DNA from 4 places in the Rhodococcus sp. PAMC28707 genome. Region 4 is predicted to be linked to each of the others. Evidence: predicted binding sites of a transcription regulator. Region 4 holds the regulator's gene; each other region holds the start of a gene.
What was found. The regulator LexA, encoded in region 4, represses DNA repair genes until DNA is damaged. The targets are predictions, from matches to a motif close to CGAACANNTGTTCG.
Positions count from the first base shown of each region.

Region 1: cofD (2-phospho-L-lactate transferase) is a predicted target of LexA. The motif match lies at 2,252-2,265, and genes of this name have one in related genera.
Region 2: E5720_RS05500 (HNH endonuclease signature motif containing protein) is a predicted target of LexA. The motif match lies at 1,934-1,947, and genes of this name have one in related genera.
Region 3: E5720_RS10960 (DUF222 domain-containing protein) is a predicted target of LexA. The motif match lies at 1,312-1,325, and genes of this name have one in related genera.

Region 1 covers NZ_CP039253.1:699,425-703,344, reverse strand. The annotation lists gene E5720_RS03230 (coenzyme F420-0:L-glutamate ligase) at 1-1,007, opposite strand, end outside; gene cofD (2-phospho-L-lactate transferase) at 1,004-1,972, opposite strand; gene E5720_RS03220 (WhiB family transcriptional regulator) at 2,794-3,048, shown strand; gene E5720_RS03215 (metallopeptidase family protein) at 3,075-3,563, opposite strand; gene E5720_RS03210 (DUF3499 domain-containing protein) at 3,639-3,920, shown strand, end outside.
Region 2 covers NZ_CP039253.1:1,221,031-1,224,950, forward strand. The annotation lists gene E5720_RS05480 (ABC transporter permease) at 1-652, shown strand, start outside; tRNA gene E5720_RS05485 (tRNA-Arg) at 687-762, shown strand; partial or broken gene E5720_RS05490 (helix-turn-helix transcriptional regulator) at 909-1,055, shown strand; gene E5720_RS22340 (hypothetical protein) at 1,008-1,145, opposite strand; partial or broken gene E5720_RS05495 (ATP-dependent Clp protease proteolytic subunit) at 1,180-1,663, opposite strand; gene E5720_RS05500 (HNH endonuclease signature motif containing protein) at 1,963-3,276, shown strand; gene E5720_RS05505 (DEAD/DEAH box helicase) at 3,533-3,920, shown strand, end outside.
Region 3 covers NZ_CP039253.1:2,435,823-2,439,742, reverse strand. The annotation lists gene E5720_RS10970 (DUF72 domain-containing protein) at 1-408, opposite strand, end outside; gene E5720_RS10965 (nuclear transport factor 2 family protein) at 525-1,286, shown strand; gene E5720_RS10960 (DUF222 domain-containing protein) at 1,396-2,691, shown strand; gene E5720_RS22280 (hypothetical protein) at 2,692-2,823, opposite strand; gene E5720_RS10955 (trypsin-like peptidase domain-containing protein) at 3,160-3,920, shown strand, end outside.
Region 4 covers NZ_CP039253.1:314,155-318,074, reverse strand. The annotation lists gene E5720_RS01420 (solute carrier family 23 protein) at 1-365, shown strand, start outside; gene E5720_RS01415 (acyl-CoA dehydrogenase family protein) at 502-1,644, shown strand; gene lexA (transcriptional repressor LexA) at 1,727-2,425, opposite strand; gene E5720_RS01405 (hypothetical protein) at 2,883-3,344, shown strand; gene nrdR (transcriptional regulator NrdR) at 3,484-3,920, shown strand, end outside.

The DNA.
Region 1 (3,920 bases), 390 kb from region 4:
CGCTCTATCTGCTCATCGGTGTACCCGTCCGAGCGGAGGTCCTTCCGCCACTTGTCCTTCATCTTGTTCAACAGCTGGGTGCGCACAGCCGGGGTGCGAACCCACACGAATCGAACCGGATGGGTGTGATGCGGCGCGGGAGCAGTCAGTGCTTCGGCGACGGCGCCGCGTATCTCCTCGGGATCCACCGATTCGCCGGTGAAGGATCGAACCGAGCGGCGAACGAGAAGAGCCTCTCGGCGCCCCCTGTCGATCGACTCGGTGGTACCGAGCCAGAAAAGGTCTTCCTCGCCGCTGCGCACCAAATCTCTTGCGCCGGTGCCATTGTCGACCGGCTTCAGACCCCGCACGACGGCAACCGGAACGGCACCGAGCTTCCCCTTGACCAGATCGCCTGCAGCAGCGATCTCGTCGGCGACAGCGACTTCGGTCACGATCAACTCGTTACCTTGGGCGTCCTCGGCGCCGGCATAGCCATGGATCACGGCAAGACCGGCCGAGCCGATCGCGGCATCGATCTGGCCGATACGCCACGCGCGACCCATGGTGTCGGTGATGACGACTCCTACGTCGACCCCGAGCGAAGACGCCAGTGCTGCTCGTATGGCGGCAGCGCTTGCATCCGGATCTCTCGGGAGAAGAGCCAACTCGGACCGATCGACGTTGGATCCATCGATTCCAGAGGCGGCCTGCACTATGCCGAGACGATTCTCGGTGATCAGTGTTCGGCCTTTGCGAGCAACGATCCGAACTGCTTCCTGCTCGACCAGCAGTCTTCGCGCGGCATCTCGTTCTTCTGGATCCAGTGGTGCGTCGACCAGTCGACCTTCGGCCTTGGACACGATCTTGCTGGTGACAACCAATATGTCGTCGTTGCGAATCCACGGTGCGCACGCGGCTATCGAGGACGCAACATCGTCGCCCGGCCGAAACTCCGGTAATCCGGTCACGGGGATGATCTCGATGCTGCCGCCAGGAGCATGGTCGGTTGGAATCGGCTCGGTCACAGCTCGAGTCCAGCCGCACGAAGTGCCGCTGCGGCCATCAGCGCCGTCGTTTCGGGGTCGGTCATCAGTAACGGCACGCTGTGTACGTCAACGCCGGGAATGGTGGCCTGATCGGTCGAATGGATCAACCATGCGTCGAGGATTCCGGTGTCCGATCGTGCGCCGTAGTGACGTCCGACGGCCTCGGCGGAAGTCTCGACACCGATGACGGTCAGACATTCGTCTGCCATCCCGCGCAACGGCTTTCCGTCCACCACCGGCGACAGGCCGACAACCTTGGCCGACGTCGTACGTAGCGCACTGCGGATTCCGGGGACAGCGAGGATCGCTCCGACGCTTACCACCGGATTGGATGGAGCCAGAATCACGGCGTCGGCGCCGGCGAGGGCATCGAGGACCCCGGGCGCTGGACTCGCTTGCTCGGCACCGATATTGGCGAAGCTGTGTGTCGGGATCTGCGCTCGGTAGCGAACCCACCACTCTTGGAAGTGGATTGCTCGCTGAGTGTCCCCATCCTTTTCGTCCGGGTCGGTGACGACGACGTGGGTCTCGCTCCGGTCGTCGGTCACCGGCAGGAGTCGCACGCCTGGCTTCCATCGATTGCACAACGCCTCGGTCACCGCCGATAGCGGATATCCGGTCCTGAGCATCCGACTCCGGATGAGATGTGTGGCAATGTCTCTGTCTCCGAGCCCGAACCAATCCGGGTCGGCCCCGTACGCGGCGAGTTCGTCACGCGCGTGCCAAGTCTCCGCGATGCGTCCCCAACCACGCTCGGTATCGATTCCGTCACCGAGGGTGTACATACAGGTGTCGAGGTCGGGGCAGATGCGCAAGCCGTGCATCCACACGTCGTCTCCGACATTGACGATCGCCGTAATCTCGTCGTCGTCCCCGAGCAGTGTTTTGAGGCCCTGAAGGAACCGGGCTCCGCCGACTCCACCGACCAAGACAGTCACTTTCACAGATTCAGAGCCTAGGCTCTCGGTCGAATCGATCGGTCGGCGCCCGTCTCCTGAGGGGCGCGGATGCGGTGAAATCCGGACCCCGTCCCGGTTTCGGCCCGTTTTTCGGGGCGCGACACGCCGACGACAGGCCATTATTCGGGGAGAGGGCCGATTCCGGTCTGGAGATGGTATTGCAATAACCCGTATCGGCTTGACCGCAACCTACTCCGGCGTGTCTAATCACATTTATGTCATTCCCCGATCATCAGGCGAGTTCGCTTGGAGTGACCCTTGATTCGAACACTCGTTCCCATCTTACGTCAAGTATGCAGAAGCGTGTGTTAGAAGTCGATGGTTGGGGTATGGGTACGAATATCGGCGCGGGGCAAGGTATTCGGAATCGACCGGAAATTTCTGTGCTATCGAATGGTGAGGAGGCTGAAGCGATGTACGACCAGTACGAGGCACGTGAACACCGGGGCGAACCCCAGGCTCACCTCAGCGTAGTCAGCTACGCGTCGCAAACCGATTCCCGAGCACGCGCGGCACGAGGCGACTGCGGGAACCGTATGAATGACAAGACTTTTGCGGCACATGTAAAAGGTGGCCGCTCGGATACGTTTGCTGTCGATGTGGCTACAGCGGACGTGGCGCTCGGCCTCGATGCTGTGGTTTCCGGGGCTGACGATGCAGACGATCTGGACGATATCGATTCAGGTTCAATGGATTCCAGCGCTGCCGCTGTCGATCGCGCTTCCGAAGATTTCGTGGACGAGGACGACGCACTGGGGGAGGGAACCGCTCTGCCAGTTCGTGTTCCGGAGAAGCCGTTCTTGAGTATGGTCGCGGGATTCGATCGAATGTTCGAGGAGATCGAAGATCAGTGGCAAGAGCGTGCGCTTTGTGCGCAGACCGATCCCGAAGCATTTTTTCCCGAGAAGGGTGGGTCGACTCGCGAAGCAAAACGCATCTGCCTCGGTTGCGATGTCAAGGGCGAATGCCTGGAGTACGCGCTTGCCAAGGATGAGCGTTTCGGGATCTGGGGAGGACTGTCGGAGCGGGAGCGTCGTCGGCTCAAGCGGGGTATCGGCTAGGTCGAGCTACGTGCCGGGTCCTTCGGCTAACGTTCTTCTTCCATGCTCGGGTCGATGGTGTCGGGGTCGACCCCCAAGTAGGTTGCAACCTGTTCGACAAGCACTTCGTAGAGAAGATCTTCCAGATCCTCCGGGTGCTTGGCACGTCGCTCCAAGGGGCGCCTGAACAACACGATCCGTGCGCGTGTGGATTCGCCGCGCTTGTCGATGCCCGCCGGCACCAGTCTGGACAACGGAACGGGCCCCTCTGCCACCACCTCGGGAGGCCACGTGACCGATTCGGGATCTATGGCCCTGATTTTGGGTACTTCGTCGACTGCGATGTCCAGCCTCTCCAACCGCTCGTGCCACTTGTGGTCGATGCGAGCGAATGCCTCCAGCACCACGCGGTCGAATTTGTCGGCTCGCGATCGGTGCCCCGGAACATTCGAGGGGAGCACCGGGCCGCGAACTCCGCGGCCGCGACGGTCAGCAGATCGGGATGTCGGTTGTCTTCCGGAGCCAGTTCGAGCCATGCCCAAGGTTATCGCCCGCCCCTTCGCGGTGTGTCGGGCGGCGTGCAGTCGGAGTCGAGGGATAGTCTCTTGATCGTGAGATCACTGCGTGGATGCTGCAGGCCCGGGTGTAGCCGTTCGGCCGTCGCGACGCTCACGTATGTCTATTCGGATTCGACTGCTGTCGTGGGACCACTTGCTACTGTCGCCGAACCCCACTCATGGGACCTGTGCGAGGTACACGCTGTGACCACCACTGCGCCCAAGGGCTGGGAAATGGTGCGCTACGAGGGTGGCTTCACCACGACGACCCCCGACGAGGACGACTTGACGGCCCTGGCCGAAGCCGTTCGCGAAGCAGGCCGCGGCGATCGCGTC
Region 2 (3,920 bases), 910 kb from region 4:
CACCCCGACAGGCATCCGAGAAGTCGAAGTTCTCGCGCTGGTCGACTACCTCAACGCGGCAGGCGGAACAATGGCCATCTCGCTGCAATCGATGCAGCAATGGTTCGACCGCCCCGGCGCGACCTACCTCGAAGTCGCCGTCGACGGCGACGCCGCCACCGTACTCGGCGAACTCGACTCCACCCTGCCGCCCGAGGTGTACGTGTACTCGGGCGAGGAAGCACTGGCCGGAGCCAGTGGGTCCATCGCACAAGCAGGGGCACTGGCCGTCGCGCTCCAATGGATCGTCGCACTCGTCGCCGCCGTAGCACTGCTGAACACACTGACACTGTCCGTCCTCGAACGCCGACGCGAACTCGGCGTCCTGCGCGCCATGGGCGGGCGCCGCAGCACACTCGCACGGATGGTCATAGCGGAGGCAGTCGCCGTCGGGATCGTCGGCGGCATCCTCGGCATCGGAATCGGCGCCGCCCTGCAGTACCTCAGCACCCTCATCCTCGGCGCGAGCACCGGAATCTTCATCCCCTACTCCATCGGGCCGACCGTGGTCATCTACGGACTCGTCGCACTCGTCCTCTCCCTCATCGGATCGGCACCCCCAGCCCTCCACGCTGCACGTTCGACAATCGTCGACGCGATTGCCGCCGACTGACAAGGCGAGTTGTACACTCGCACGTGCACAACTCGCCTTCGTAGCTCAGGGGATAGAGCAACCCTCTCCTAAAGGGTAGGTCGCAGGTTCGAATCCTGCCGAGGGCACCAAATCTCTTCCTCCGCTCTGAACAGAATTGCGCGCACCCGTTCCGGACCAGCGCTAGGGTTCGGCCCATGGCTGAGGTCATCAGCATTCAATCGCGCCGGCCGCCGCGCACTACGACACCGCGAAGCCGCCCAGCCGGACGACGGCAATGGAACCGTTGTGGCGCGAGGTGGTGGGCCGTCGACTACGCAAACGCCGACAGTCCCGAGGCGACACATTGTCCGACACCGCGACGCGCGCCGGAATTTCACCGCAGTACCTTTCCGAAGTACAACGTGGCCGCAAGGATCCGCCGAGCGAGATCCTCGCTGCCGTCGTCGGTGCGCTGCAGACGTCCATTGCCGAGATCGCCGAGATTGCCGAGATCGTAGGCCTCGCGCACCATGACCTCACCCGGGTGGCGTCAGCATGCTCGCCGCTCAGCGGTTCTTCAGAACCTGGTCGACGATTCCGTAGTCGAGAGCTGCCGACGCAGTCGGCACCAAGTCTCGGTCGGTGTCATGCCGGAGCTTCGCTACGTCTCGGCCGGTGTGCTCGGCGAGTATTGCCCTCCATCTCCGACCGCACACGCACCACCTCGGCGGCTGCCAGGATGAGGTCGGGGATGGTGCCGCGACCTTGCGCTGCCGGTTGATGCAAGACCACCCGACTGTGGGTCAATGCAGCTCGACGTCCCGGCGAACCTGCGGCAAGCAGGACTGCCCCCGCCGCGACGGCCTGACCGATACATGTAGTTGCAACCGGAGATCCGATGAACTGCGCGATCAGTGCATTCGCAACACCCGCATCGATGCCGGTTCCGACGTACACGATGCGTTCGCTGAGTAGGTGCGAATAGACATCGACGACTCGTTCGCCGCGTGAATCTCGTGTGATGACATTGGGATTGGTGTACGAGCTCATCACTGCACCCCCACCCCGACCTGCATGCTCCACTTCGACTGCCGAACCGCCGATGCCTGCGGAGCTTTGGTGCAAAAGTTGTCGGCGGAGGTCGGAGGAGAACATTCGCGGTGTCGAGTCGGTCATGGCTCCACTATTGCTCACGAGAACTGTTGCACCCCAATGTCTCTGCCGAGAGCAGAGATTTTCGACGCCCATCCGCTCATAGCAGCGGGGTGCAGGTCGACAACTCCAGTGGGGCTTGCGGATACGACTGGGGTTCGATATTGTCGAACATACGTTCGAGATTGGGGGATCTCATGCAGGTATCCGAGGTACTGGAGTTCGTGGCGCGACTGAACGAGCTGAAACCCGTGCCCGACGCGGCCACCGGAATCGACCTGATCACCGCTCTGGAGACCGCAACCTGCGCGTGCGCAGCAGCCCAGGCAGTGGCCACCGATGCCGTCGCCGTCTCGATCAGCGAGCAACGGAAGGCGCTCGGAAAACCCAAGGCGCAGTGGAGGGCAGGCCTCGCCTCGCAGATCGGACTCGCGCGGCGCGTGTCCCCGAACAAGGGTGCCACCTTCCTCGGGTTGGCACGATCACTCGTGCACGAGATGCCGCACACGCTCGACCGCCTACGCGGCGGTGAGCTGAACGAGTATCGCGCCATCCTGATCGCTAGAGAGACAGCATGTTTGACGGTCGAGGACCGGCAGGTCATCGATAGACGGCTGTGTGCGGACGGGCACATCCTGAATGGACTCGGTGATGACGCCATCGCCGCGAGGGCCCGCGCGATGGCCGCTGAACTCGATCCCGCGTCGGTAGTGAAGCGCTTCGAAAAGGCGTTCTCGGCGCGCCGCACCAGTACTCGGCCACAACCGGACTTCATGTGCCAATTCACCACGGTGACATCGATGGATCGCGCGGTCTGCATGTGGGCGACCCTCCGACGTGACGCCGACTCGATCGTCAACGCCGGCGGAGAAAGCCGAACCAGGGACCAGATCATGGCCGATCTGGCATACGAGCGCATCACCGGAACGACATCAGCGGGCGCGGGCGCACCGGTGTCGGTCAACCTCGTGATCGCCGACACGACTCTTCTCGCCGACAGCACCGACCCCGCTCACCTGCAGGGATACGGCGAGATTCCCGCAGTCATCGCCCGCAAGTTGGTAGGCACTGCGTGTGCGGACACCACACGGGTCGAGCTCCGCAGGGTGTATGCCACCCCCTCGACCGGCGCGCTCACCGCGATGGAATCGAAAGCTCGAATCTTCCCAACAGCGCTGGCCCGATTGATCGACCTGCGTGATCGAACGTGCCGAACACCGTGGTGCGACGCACCGATTCGTCACCACGACCACATTCGGTCCTACGCACGCGGGGGCGACACCAGCGCGAACAACGGTGCAGGCTTGTGCGCCGCATGCAATCACGCCAAGGAAGCAGACGGGTGGAGTGCCGAACCTCGAAAAGCACGGAAGCCCGGCGTCATCCACATCTACGACATGACCACACCGACCGGGCACGAGTACAGCTCGACAGCACCGCCGATGCCCGTGGTCATCAGCTACCCGTCGTTCATCGAGCAAGAGTTGGTGATCGACCTCTCCGCGGCGTAGATGCCTGATGGGTCACTCCGGGAAGGAAACGACAGCGGCACCGGTTACACTGGTCACCGACGCGCGTAGCTGCACGTCAGACGTCGTGGAATGCTTCTACTTCCGCCCGGCCCCGGCCGCGTAGTCCATGTGCACCGCGCACAGGCTTTTCTTACGGCGATCGAAACTGCCCACCGGCAGTCTCGCCACCCCTTTGCACTTGTCGGGCGTACAGCCCGTGGTGCAACACCTTGCCCGAAAGGCGCATCACATCGTTATGACTACCTTTGCTTCACTCGGCGTTCCGAACGCGCTCGCCGAAGTTCTCTCCAGCCAGGGCAAGGTCGACGCCTTCCCTATCCAGGCGGACACACTCCCCGACACTCTCGTAGGACGCGACGTTCTCGGCCGCGGAAAGACGGGCAGTGGCAAGACACTCGCTTTCTCTATCCCCATGGTTGCCCGCCTCGCTGGACAGCTCCCAGGCAACCGCAAGCCAGGCCGCCCACGCGGACTGATCCTTGCCCCCACCCGTGAGCTGGCGACACAGATCGCCGCCGCAATAGAACCGTTGGCCGCGGCGTACAAGCTCAGCGTCACCACCATTTTCGGTGGCGTCTCGCAGAACCGTCAGGTATCCGCCCTCAAGGGTGGCGTCGATATTG
Region 3 (3,920 bases), 2.1 Mb from region 4:
AAGAACGTCGAAGAATGCCGCGAGCTTGTCCGCATCGAACTGAAAATTGGGTGGAAGCTGCCACAGAATGGGACCGAGCTTGGCGCCCAAGCTCAACACCCCGGTAGCAAAGAAGTTCGCCAGCGCCACTTCGGCTCCGACGAGACGTTTGACGTGGGTGATGTAGCGGCCGCCCTTGATAGCGAATACGAAATCTACCGGCGTCTCCTCGCGCCACTTCACGAAACTCGACGGCTTCTGCATTGCATAGAAAGTGCCGTTGATCTCGATCGAGGACAGGTGCGTCGACGCGTATCCGAGCTCAGCGCGGTGCGGCAGGCCGGCTGGATAGAAGTCGCCTCGCCACGGCGCATACGTCCAGCCGGAGATACCGATTCGAACCTCTGATGGTCGCGTAAGCCGTGGCATGGGACGAGTATGCGCTCGAGAAGTAGAGCCGTCAGCGCGACGTAGCCTGCCAGGTCCGACGAGACAGATCAAGCATTCCAGGGTCTCGACCGAGCGGAACCGATAGCTTCGATGGCGTGCACACCTCCGAAGATCTTTTGGCAACGATCGATGCATCCCCCGCCGCTGTCGCCGTCCACGACCGCGAAGCCTGGGTGAACCTGTACGCACGCGGAGGAGTGGTCAACGATCCCGTTGGCACTCGACCGCATCAGGGCAGGCAGGCGATCGAAAAGTTCTACGACACCTTCATCGCTCCCAACACGATCAACTTCCACGTCGAGAACGACGCGGTGGACGGAATGTCCGTCGTCCGCGATCTATCCCTCGAGACCATCATGTCCACCGGAGCGACATTGAACGTCCCGATGCATATTCGGTACGACCTCGTCGACGAGGAAGGCGAGCTGAAGATCGCACGCCTCGCTGCGCACTGGGAATTGGCATCGATGATCGGACAGTTGCTGCGTGCGGGAACCAAAGGCTTGGCTGCGTCGGCGAAGCTGACACCTCAGCTGATCGGGAACCAAGGCATCGGTGGCGTAGTTGGCTTCATGGGCGGCCTGCGTGGCGTCGGGAGCAAAGGTAAGCGCGCGGCAACCGAAGCGCTGGAATCGATCTCGCAAGGACACGGCGGGGCAGTACGAACGGGCGCAGGAGACGACGTCGCTGTGGGATCACTGCGTGGAATGACATTCCGGAAGCTGATCGCCGCCGGCAATACCGTCAGTGCGACAGTCGAACACGAGTCGCGACGCGGCGTCGTCCTCGTAGAGTTCGGCGACAAGTCGTTGCACGTCGCTTCGATTACTGCGTTCGGACTTCGACCGAAATCGTGAGCTGAAACGCCGCCGGCCGACCAGGGGAACATATGTTCGAGTTCTTGTCGGTGGGCGGGGTTACTCTCATCACATGCTTTCAGGGGACGGTATTTCAGGAGTAGCCGGGGTGGCATCTGACACTGGATTTATCGGTGGCAGTGGGTCTTCCGGGAGCAGCAACACTTCGGCAGAGATGACGCCATCGTGCGTGCTGGAGATCGAGGACGTCGACCTCGCACACGCGATAGCAACAATCGAAGATCAAGTCTCGATGCTCACGCGTCTCGATACCGTCGGGGCATCGAATTCCGACCGACGTCCACTACTGGTCCGCGCCGAAACAGTCCAACGCACCCTGTTCGCGCTCTCACACACCTGGATCGCCGACCTCATCGCCCAACACGGACTCGACCACATCTACGGATCTGTACCCGACACTCTCGCAATACTCCTGCGACTCTCCAGAAGACTTGCCAGCCAACGCATCCGCCACGCCGAACAGTACGGACAACGCTCAGCTATCACCGGCGAACGACTCGATCCGATCCTGACCACCACAGCCGCCGCCGCCGCCGCTACAGAAGGCACCCTCGACGAAGAACACCAACACATCATCGCCAACTTCTTCCGCACCCTCAGTCCCGACATCGATCCCGAAACCCGCCACCACGCCGAGCAGCAACTCACCGAACTGGCCCGCCAACTCGGCCCCGACAACTTCAAAGTCGCCGCCAGAAGACTCTTCGACACGCTCGACCCTGACGGCACCGACAAAGACGAACAACAGATCGCCGAACAATGCTACTTCCGCATCAAAGACCAAGGCCAACATGGACTCTCCAAAGGCACCTTCCTCATCGACGCCGAAACCCGGGCCTACCTCGAAGCAGCATTCGCCAAATGGGCCAAACCAGGAATGTGCAATCCCTCCGACGCCACACCCACCACCGACAGCACTCACCGCGACAGTGCGAGTACCCAGGGGAGTGACCGTGCGAGTGGCAGCGAGAATGGTAGTTCCGAGGCCAGCAGCACCGACACCGACGGTCGCGCCGGACGAGACCGCCGCAGCCAAGGACGACGCCAACACGACGCACTGAAAACCGTCGTCAGGCAAATGCTCGCCTCCGGCGACCTCGGCACCCATCGAGGGCTACCCGTCACCGCTGTCGTCACGATGACCCTGTCCGACCTCGAAACAGCTACCGGCCACGCCGTCACTGCCACCGGTTCCCTGATCCGTATGCGCGATGCGATCCGCATGGCCTCCCACGCGCACCACTACCTCGCTCTCTTCGACGACCACGGACGGCCCCTGCACCTTGGACGAACCAAACGGATTGCCACCGCTGATCAACGCATCGTCCTCATCGCTGCCGATCGCGGCTGCACCTTCCCTGGCTGTACCCGACCCGCGACCTGATCACAGGTCCACCACATCGACGAATGGGCCACCGGTGGCAACACCGACATAGACGCCCTCACCTACGGCTGCGACCTGCACCACCCGCTCATCGGACCCGACGACCCCTACCCTGGCCGCACCCTTTGGCATCCCCCGACCACACTCGACCCCACCCGAAAAGGCCACATCAACCACTACCACCACCCCAACGAATAAATCTACCCGAAACCTGAAAACGCTGCGCCCCCAACACAACCCGACGTACCCGATCCGCACCCGCCACCTACGTGACACCACCCTGGTAGCCGGCCACCAGTGACTGCCAGCGGCACAGAGCACCACATGTGCCGCTGGCAGTCATGCCGCAAGCCCCCTGCCCCCTGCCCGCGGGGCAAACCATCCAGCGGGCGCGCCGGATTGACGGCCCCAGAACACCGCAGCCCAGAACACTGCATTCCGCAGCCATCGCAGCCATAATCGATACTCATGCAGGCGGCAAGTCGGACGGCGCTCCTCACGGTGCTGGTCTTCGCTGTCTCCGCTCTGCCGACGCCACTTGCGCCCGGTGTCCGCGAATCCCTCGTGGCCGCGCCGGCACCTGTGCTCACAGAGCCACTACCTGCGCCGTTGACTCTGGAGGAGTTGTCCGCTCGGGTGAATCCGACGGTCGTGACCATATCGGCGGAATTCGGTTTCTACGGCGTCGCGGGCACCGGGTTCGTCGTCGATTCGGACGGCCTCGTGCTCACCAACTTCCATGTAATCGAGGAAGCAACCGACGTCACTGCGGTACATATGGGCAATGGTTTGATCTACGACGCGTCGGTGCTCGGTTATGACAAGACCCGTGATCTTGCGGTTCTCCGATTGGCTTCTGCCGTGGATCTTCCGGTGGCCCCGATCGGGAGGTCTGCTGAGGTTGCCGTCGGAGATGGGGTCACCGCGGTGGGCAACGCGGAGGGCGGGGGAGTCCTCGTCGCCGCGCCCGGACGCGTGGTTGCCTTACGGGAATCTGTCATCGCCGAGAGCTCGGTCGATGGTTCACGGAACGAACTGACAGACATGATTCGAATCGACGCCGACGTACGTGCGGGCGATTCGGGCGGCCCGCTCGTCGACGCGTGGGGCAATGTCATCGGCGTCGACGCGGCTGGGCTGTCCGAGAAGGCTCGGGAGACTTCTGCTCCCGAGGCATATGCCATTCCCATCGATACCGCGATGGCCGTGCTCGAACAGGTCCGTGACGG
Region 4 (3,920 bases):
TGGCGGCGACCCGGGTGTATTCGACCGCGGCCTACTGGGTGGCCGCGGTGACGGCCGTAGTGCTCGCGTTCTCGCCGAAGTTCGGCGCGTTGGTGTTCACGGTCCCGGACGGAGTCATCGGTGGCGCGACATTGGTTCTTTACGGGTTGATCGGCCTGCTGGGTGTGCGCATCTGGTCGGACAGCAAGGTCGATTTCACCGATCCCGTCAACCTCGTTGTCGTCGCTGCTGCCATCGTTGCCGGCATCGGCGATCTGACACTGACGGTCGGGTCGGTGGAGCTCGGCGGTATCGCCTGGGGATCGGTCGGAATCTTGGTCGGCTATCCCGTTCTGCGCGCCCTTTCTCGCACACAGCGCCGATAACAGCACTTTCTTCGGTCACCGATTCCGCGCGGCTCGGTCATCGACCGGTTGACCTATTCGGCCGTAGGCTCGAATGACGTCAGTTCACCGGAGGTGACCAATGGTGCCGCCGGTTGGCAATTCGAAGGAGACCGAAGTGGAACGCACGATATTCGATTCCGAGCACGACATGTTTCGCGAGTCGTACCGCAAGTTCCTCGACCAACACGTTGCGCCGAACCACGCTAAGTGGGAAGAGCAGAACCTCGTCGATCGTTGGGTGTGGGTAGAAGCCGGAAAGCAAGGATTCCTCGGCACCGACGTGCCGGAGGAGTACGGCGGTGGCGGTGTCAAAGACTTCCGCTACAACGCCGTCGTCACCGAGGAAACCACCCGCGGCGGCTACAGCGGAATCGGATTCACGCTGCACAACGACGTCGTCGCGCCATACCTCATCAATCTGACGAACGAAGAACAAAAGCAGCGTTGGCTACCCGGATTCAGTTCCGGTGAGTTGATCACCGCGATCGCGATGACCGAGCCCGGTACCGGTAGCGATCTGCAGGGAATCAAGACCAAGGCCGTTCGCGATGGAGACGACTGGGTCCTCAACGGGTCCAAAACCTTCATCACCAACGGAATCAATGCCGACCTCGTCATCGTCGTAGCCTGCACCGACCCCGACAAGGGTGCGCAGGGATTCAGCTTGCTCGTCGTCGAGCGCGACATGCCTGGTTTCGAACGCGGACGCAATCTCGACAAGATCGGGATGAAGGCGCAGGACACGGCTGAACTCAGCTTCACCGACGTTCGCGTGCCCGCCGCGAACCTTCTCGGTGAGGAAGGGATGGGCTTCATCTACCTGATGCAGAACCTGCCTCAGGAACGACTGTCCATTGCGGTCGTCGCAGCAGCCGCCATGGAGTCGGCGCTCGACATGACAATTCAGTACTGCCGTGATCGCAAGGCATTCGGTAAGTCCATCGGCAAATTCCAGAACACACGATTCGTGCTGGCGGAGTTGGCAACCGAGACGACCGCCTCACGGATCATGGTCGACAAATTCATCGAACTGCTCAACGACGGCAAGCTGACGGTGCAGGAAGCCGCTATGGCCAAGTGGTGGACCACCGAGAACCAGGTGCGTCTCATCGACCGCTGCCTGCAACTGCATGGCGGATACGGATACATGAAGGAATACCCGATTGCCAAGGCATACATGGACTCTCGGGTGCAGACGATCTACGGCGGAACGACCGAGATCATGAAGGAAATCATCGGGCGGGGACTGAATCTCTAGTTCTCACCTTTCGATCGATACAGTTAAGGACCGCAACCTCGAAACACGAGGTTGCGGCCCTTCGTCTGTACGAACTCGCTGATCAGAGCTTGCGCATGACCGTGACGACCTTGCCGAGGATGGCTGCGTCATTGCCCGGGATCGGTTCGAACAATGGGTTGTGCGGCAGTAGCCATACCTCACCTTTGGTGCGCTTGAACGTCTTCACCGTGGCTTCGCCATCGATCATTGCTGCAACGATGTCACCGTTGTCGGCGACACTCTGCTGTCGAACCACGACCCAGTCGCCATCGCAGATCGCTGCTTCGATCATCGACTCGCCGACCACTCTCAGCATGAACAGTGAACCCTGGCCGACCAGTTCGCGGGGGAGAGGGAAAACGTCCTCGACCGCCTGCTCGGCAAGAATTGGTCCGCCGGCTGCGATTCTTCCCAGTACTGGAACGAACGTCGGAGTCGGCAGTTGATCCTCCGCAGGCGCCGAACCGTCGGCAACGGCTGCCGCGTGGTCTGCCTGTACCTCGTCGAGCCCGCGAACATCCACTGCGCGTGGGCGGTTCGGATCACGTCTGAGGAAACCTTTGCGTTCCAACGTCCGAAGCTGATGAGCGACCGACGACGTAGAGGTCAGCCCGACTGCATCCCCGATCTCCCGGATGCTCGGCGGGTAGCCACGCTCGGTCACCGAAGCTCTGATGACCTCGAGAACTTTGCGTTGACGTTCGGTCAGGCCCGCATTGACGTCGGTGCCCTCACCTTCGAATGCCTTCGCCGTCGGCACCGAGGGCGCCTTGGCGGTTGTGGCGGTCTTGGCAGCCGGCGCGGGGACCTTTCCACCGGTGGCACTTCCGAGCGTCTTTGCGCGCACTGCCGTAGCCTTCGTCTTCCCGCTCGCCTTGCCGCTCGTCTTGCCCGTGGACTTCGGTGACCCTGACGAGGTCTCTTCTTTCATTCGTGCATCCTCCTGCATCGCCTTCCCCTGCCGGGCATCTCGTGTGCTCGAGTGGCCCGAACGCGTGGTGTGGATGTGACGTGTGGTTTCTGACACGAATCTAGCCCGAAAACCCTGTTCGATCAAACATCTGTTCGATCCGTGTCGTAACTTCTGCTGACATTGTCCGACCCGCGTGATAGAACTTCGAACAAGCGTTCGTCGAACGCCTGATCGAATAAAGGTGAAAGTCGCGTCGGTCGCGAGCATCGCCACGGTCGATCTGTACACCGCAGTGGAGGTTCCGATGAGCATCACTACAGAGCGGACCAGTGCTCTCACCAGGCTCGCAGCAGCAGGTCGGGGTATAGACGGTCGGGGTATAGACGGTCGCGACACCCTCGATCGCACAACGCGCTCGGGCCAGCCCGTCCGTACTTCTCGCCCACGCACGTCTTGCGCGTCACTCGACCGTCGACGCTACCTTCACGCTGTCGCGCAACAGGACGGTTGCAACCGGGTCATCGATCACAGCTCCGCCGATCGAAGCTTCGACGACGAGGCGCCACGTCAGACAATGTCGTGGACCGCCACGATCGCGGGTGTGTTGATCACAGCCATTGTTCTTCTGGGCTTGGTAGGGCTTGCGAATCTACGCGCCGGATATCTCGACGGCGGCTCAGCCGGTGCTGTCACGGTCGTCGAGCAAGGTGGATTCGTCGGTACTGCGGGTCAGGATCTCATCGCGGCCACCGACTCGGGCCAGTGATACAACCATGCCTGAAGTACTGCTCGTTGATCGAGCCAGGTACGCGACACTGGGCTCGATAGCACTCCGAGTATCCTCGGTACCTGCACCTCTTGCGCTACCTACGAGATGGTGTGACGGCTACGACGGAGGCTCTTACATGCATTGCCCGTTCTGCAAGCACCCCGACTCCCGAGTGGTCGACTCCCGTGAGGCGGACGAAGGTCAGGCGATCCGTCGTCGTCGCTCGTGCCCGGAGTGTGGACGCCGCTTCACCACAGTGGAGACCGCTGTTCTGGCTGTCGTGAAGCGCAGCGGAGTCACCGAGCCCTTCAGTCGGGAGAAAGTAGTGCGAGGCGTCCGTCGTGCCTGCCAAGGCCGTGATGTCGACAACGACGCTCTGAATCTGTTGGCTCAGCAGGTCGAGGATGCAGTTCGGGCATCCGGATCAGCCGAGATCCCCAGCAACGAGGTCGGACTGGCTATTCTCGGTCCGCTTCGCGATCTCGACGAGGTTGCGTATCTACGGTTCGCGTCGGTGTACAAGTCCTTCAGTTCGGCCGAGGACTTCGAGAAAGAAATTCAGGGCCTTCGCGA